2 regions of the Quadrisphaera sp. DVD1 genome follow, and region 2 is predicted to be linked to the other one. Evidence: riboswitches for the same ligand, from Rfam matches in the RefSeq annotation. Region 2 holds a riboswitch; the other holds the start of a gene.
What was found. A riboswitch is a leader RNA that binds a small molecule or an ion and turns the genes downstream of it on or off. The one in region 2 is predicted to bind S-adenosylmethionine.
Positions count from the first base shown of each region.

Region 1 (2,439 bases), on a different contig from region 2:
CGACTCCCCGACGCTGCCGAGCAGCCGCAGCGTGGACAGGTCGTGAGCCGCCGGGACGTCCTCGCCCCAGGTCATGAAGGTCCGCACCAGGGTCGGCGCCGTGTAGTACAGCGTCACGCCGTACCGCTCGATGATCTCGAAGTGGCGCCCGCGGTGGGGGGTGTCCGGCGTCCCCTCGTACATGACCTGGGTCATGCCGTTGGTCAGCGGGCCGTAGATCGCGAAGGTGTGCGCGGTGACCCAGGCCAGGTCGGCGGTGCACCAGTGGACGTCGGTCTCGGGCTTGGCGTCGAAGTGCGCCCAGTGCGCGTAGCGCGCGTGCGTGAGGTAGCCGCCGGTGGTGTGCAGCAGCCCCTTGGGCCGCCCGGTGGACCCCGACGTGTAGATGACGAACAGCGGGTGCTCGGCGTCGAACGCCTCCGGCTCGTGGACGGGCTCGGCGACGGCCACGCTCTCGTGCCACCACACGTCGCGCCCCGGCGTCCACGGCGCGGGCTCGGCGAGCGCGTCGCCGGTGCGGCGGACGACGAGCACGTGCTCGACGTGGTCCAGGCCGGCCACCGCCTCGTCCACGGCGGCCTTGACGCCGACCGCGCGGCCGCGCCGGAACTGCCCGTCGGTGGCCACGACGACCTTGGCGCCCGTGTCGGCGACCCGGAACCGCAGCGCCTCGGCGGAGAAGCCGCCGAAGACCAGCGAGTGCACGGCCCCGATCCGGGCGACGGCGAGGGTGGCGATGAGGGTCTCGGGGATCACCGGCATGTAGATCACCACGCGGTCGCCCGGCCCGACCCCGAGGTCGGTCAGGGCGTTGGCGGCGCGGGAGACCTCCGCCAGCAGCTGCGCGTAGGTGTAGGTGCGCCGGTCACCGGGCTCGCCCTCGAAGTGCAGGGCGACCTTGCCCCCGCGGCCGGCGTCCACGTGCCGGTCGAGGCAGTTGACGGCCGCGTTGAGCCGGCCGCCGAGGAACCACTGCGCGGCCGGGACGCTGAGCTCGCCGTCCGCGCCGGGCGTGGCGGGCCGCCAGTCGAGCACCGTGTGCCAGGGGGTGTCCCACGTGAGCTGGCCGGCCTGCTCGGCCCAGAAGGCCAGCGGGTCGGCGGCCGCCCTCGCGTAGGCCTCCGCGCCGAGGTTGGCGCTCGCGGCGAGCTCCGGCGGCGGGGGGAAGCGGCGCTGCTCGTCGAGCAGGGTGGTCAGGTGCGGCTGGTCGCTGCTGGGCAGGTCGGTGGGCAGGTCGGTGGGCAGGTCGGTGGAAACGGTCGGCTCCTCGGAGGGCGTGCGAGGGGAGCGGCCGCGGCGAGCGCGGTGTTCCTCCATCGGTCCTGGCGGTAGCACCGGCCCCTGCGGGGTGGTTGCTGCGGCGTCGCGGAGCCAGGTCTCTCAGCCGCTCGGGATGGTCGGATCGAAGTGAACCCGAGCGCGTCCGAGCGTGTCAAACCGCGCCGGGACCGCCCCGCATCACGTCGACGACGTGCGCCAGCGTCTGCTCGTCGCCCACGTTGCCGGCGAAGACGACGTAGGGGGTGCCCACCACCTCGGGCGCGGCCTCGACCGGCTCGAACACCGACACCTGCCCCGGCAGGAGCTGCCCCAGGACGGTCGCGCGGCGGATGCCGAGCCCGCGCACCGCGACGTCGTGGGAGGTGATGCCGCCCTTGCCGACGACCCACGCGGGCCGGGCCGCCAGCGCGCCCCGGACCACCTGCACGACCGCGGCGGAGGTGGCGCGGGCGATCGCCAGGCTGGCGTCCGCGTCGGCGCCCCGCAGCAGCGCGCGGCTGGTGTACAGCAGCACGTCGGTGGACGCCAGGGCCGCGACCACGCGGTCGGTGGCCTCCGCGACGTGGGCGTCGCGCTGCTCGGCGTCGGCCAGGCGCCGCACGTCGAGCTCGACCTCGGTGAAGCCGCCGCGCGCCCGCGCGCCCTCCACCTGCCGGCTGCTCAGCCCGACGTGCGAGCCGACCACGACGAGGCCGTGGGCGGAGCCGGCCCGCGCCGCCCGCCCGCTCCAGACCTGCTCCGCCGACAGCGGCTCCTGCGGCTCGATCCCGGCCAGCGCGCGCACGAAGGACGGACCGGTGCGGTGCAGGAAGGAGCGCCCGGCCGCCTCGGCCTCCAGCAGGCCGAGGACCACGACCTCGAGGTCGGAGTACTCGGTGGCGTTGACGACGACGAACCGCCCGCCGGTGACCCCGGAGAGGATCTCGGCGACCCGCTCCGGCCCGCCGAGGCGGACGTCGTCCAGGCCGATGCTGACGACGTCCTCGGCCCGCAGGGCGCCCCCGCCGGCGCGGCTGCGCTCGGCCACGAACGCGCGCAGGTCCGAGGCGGCGTACCCGAAGGTCGCGTCGCGGGCGAACTCGGTCTCGCCGACGGGCACCAGCTCGCCCTGCACGCGCGCCCAGTGGACGTCGCCTGCGGTCAGGCGGCCCGCCTCGA
Region 1 is NZ_JBZYWI010000024.1:9,099-11,537, reverse strand. It holds gene acs (acetate--CoA ligase) at 1-1,317, opposite strand, end outside; SAM riboswitch class I at 1,311-1,400, opposite strand; gene AC5FZL_RS04560 (four-carbon acid sugar kinase family protein) at 1,433-2,439, opposite strand, start outside.
Region 1: it holds a riboswitch for S-adenosylmethionine, as region 2 does, so the genes downstream of both, acs (acetate--CoA ligase) here and AC5FZL_RS12510 (5-methyltetrahydropteroyltriglutamate--homocysteine S-methyltransferase) in region 2, are expected to answer to the same signal.

Region 2 (2,439 bases):
GCTCGTCGTCGAACTCGAGGAAGTAGCCGTCGACGTCGAGGGTGTTGAACAGCTGCTCGGCCACGACGTCGTAGGCGCCCGAGAGCGCCCAGCCGGACCGGAAGTTGCCGCGGCACAGGTGCGTGGCGACGGTCAGCCCCTGCGGGCGCCCGAGCAGTGCGGCGTTGAACTGGTCGATGAAGCCGCTCAGCGCCGCCTCGCCGCGGCCGCGGTACTGCTCGTCGCCGAAGAAGGTGAGGCTCACGTCGTCGATCTGCAGGTACTCCAGCCCCGCGGCGTGGACGCGCGCGATCTGCTCGCGGTAGGCCGCGGCGATGTCGGCCCGCAGCTCCGCCTCGTCGTCGTAGACGCCCTCGGTCTGCAGCGGCGCGAAGGTGTTGTGGACGTGGTTGGGCGAGGGGATGGTCAGCTTCGGGGTCGCCCCCGTGCCGGCCTCGGCGACCGCCTGCTGGAGGAAGGCGAGGTGGTCGGCGAAGACCGTCTCGCCCAGGCGCACGCGGCTGCTGGCGCGCGCGAGCGTCAGCGGCACGTCGATCTGCTCGCCGTCCTGGCCGACGAAGGGGATGGAGAACGCCCCGGCGGGCTCGATCCCCTCGAGGCTGAAGATGAAGTCCTCGTGCCAGTAGTGGCGGCGCAGCTCGCCGTCCGTGGCCACGCGCAGGCCCACCTCGCCCTGGCGGCGCACCACCTCGCGGACCGCCTCGTCCTCCAGGGCGCGCAGCGCCTCGGCGTCGATCTCCCGGGCGGCGAACCGCGCCCGGGCCTCGCGCAGCGCCGGCGGCCGCAGCAGGCTGCCGACGTGGTCGGCGTGGAAGGGCGGCTCGGGGGAGGCGGCCCGCGCCGCGCTGTGGCCGGACGTGGGGGTGGGGGTGGGGGCGCTGGTGCTCATGAGGAGGCTCCTCGGCGTCGGACGCCCCGTGGAGGCGTCGTCACGGGCGCGGAGGACGGGCGTCGTCCGCGCTTGACGCGCCCGGGGGCTCCCGGCTGGCGCGTCCAGGTCTTCACCCGGGGCACCCCACCGCGACAGGAGGGTTGCCGGCCAGCGACCCGGGGGTTCGCGCTGGCGCTCGTGACCTGCCGGGCACGCTAGCAGCGCGCACTACCATCGAGCCAGGCTCCGACCGAGCCTCCAGCACCCTCCCCGGAAGGACCCCTGCGTGCTCCGCACCCACGAGGCCGGCACCCTGCGCGCCAGCCACGACGGCCAGACCGTGACCCTCGCAGGCTGGGTGGGGCGGCGGCGCGATCACGGCGGCGTGGCCTTCCTCGACCTGCGCGACGCCTCCGGGACCGTGCAGGTGGTCGTGCGCGACGAGCTGCTCGAGTCCTCCGGCGCCCACGGGCTGCGCAACGAGTACTGCGTCCAGGTCACCGGTCCGGTGCGCCTGCGCCCGGTCGGCAACGAGAACCCGGCGCTGCCCACCGGCGAGGTCGAGGTCGACGCCGCGCAGCTGACCGTGCTCAACGAGGCCGCACCGCTGCCGTTCCCGATCGAGGCCACCGCCGAGGCGGCCGAGCGCGCCCCCGGCGAGGAGGTGCGCCTGCGCTACCGCTACCTGGACCTTCGCCGCCCCGGCCCGGCCGCGACGATCCGCCTGCGCAGCGAGGCCAACCGGGCCGCGCGCGAGGTGCTCGCCGCGCACCGCTTCACCGAGGTGGAGACGCCGACCCTCACCCGCTCCACCCCCGAGGGCGCCCGCGACTTCCTCGTGCCGGCGCGCCTGGCGCCGGGCTCCTGGTACGCGCTGCCGCAGAGCCCGCAGCTGTTCAAGCAGCTGCTCATGGTGGGCGGCCTGGAGCGCTACTACCAGCTGGCCCGCTGCTACCGCGACGAGGACTTCCGCGCCGACCGGCAGCCCGAGTTCACCCAGCTCGACGTGGAGATGAGCTTCGTCGAGCAGGACGACGTCATCGCCCTCGCCGAGGACGTCCTCGTGGCGCTGTGGAAGCTCATCGGCCACGAGATCGACACCCCGATCCCGCGGATGCCCTACGCCGAGGCGATGGCCCGCTACGGCTCGGACAAGCCCGACCTGCGCTTCGGCGTCGAGCTGGTCGAGTGCACCGACTACTTCCGCGAGACGCCGTTCCGCGTCTTCCAGGCGCCGTACGTGGGCGCCGTGGTCATGCCCGGCGGCGCCAGCCAGCCGCGCAAGCAGCTCGACGCCTGGCAGGAGTGGGCCAAGCAGCGCGGCGCCCGCGGCCTCGCCTACGTCCTCGTGGGCGAGGACGGCACCCTGACCGGCCCGGTGGCCAAGAACCTCTCCGAGGCCGAGCGGGAGGGGCTGGCCGCCCACGTCGGCGCCGTGCCCGGGGACTGCGTCTTCTTCGGCGCCGGCGCGCGCACCGCCTCGCGGGCGCTGCTGGGCGCGGCCCGCCTCGAGATCGGCCGCCGCTGCGACCTCATCGACACCTCCGCCTGGTCCTTCGTCTGGGTGG
Region 2 is NZ_JBZYWI010000114.1:7,389-9,827, forward strand. It holds gene AC5FZL_RS12510 (5-methyltetrahydropteroyltriglutamate--homocysteine S-methyltransferase) at 1-889, opposite strand, end outside; SAM riboswitch class IV at 953-1,075, opposite strand; partial or broken gene aspS (aspartate--tRNA ligase) at 1,158-2,439, shown strand, end outside.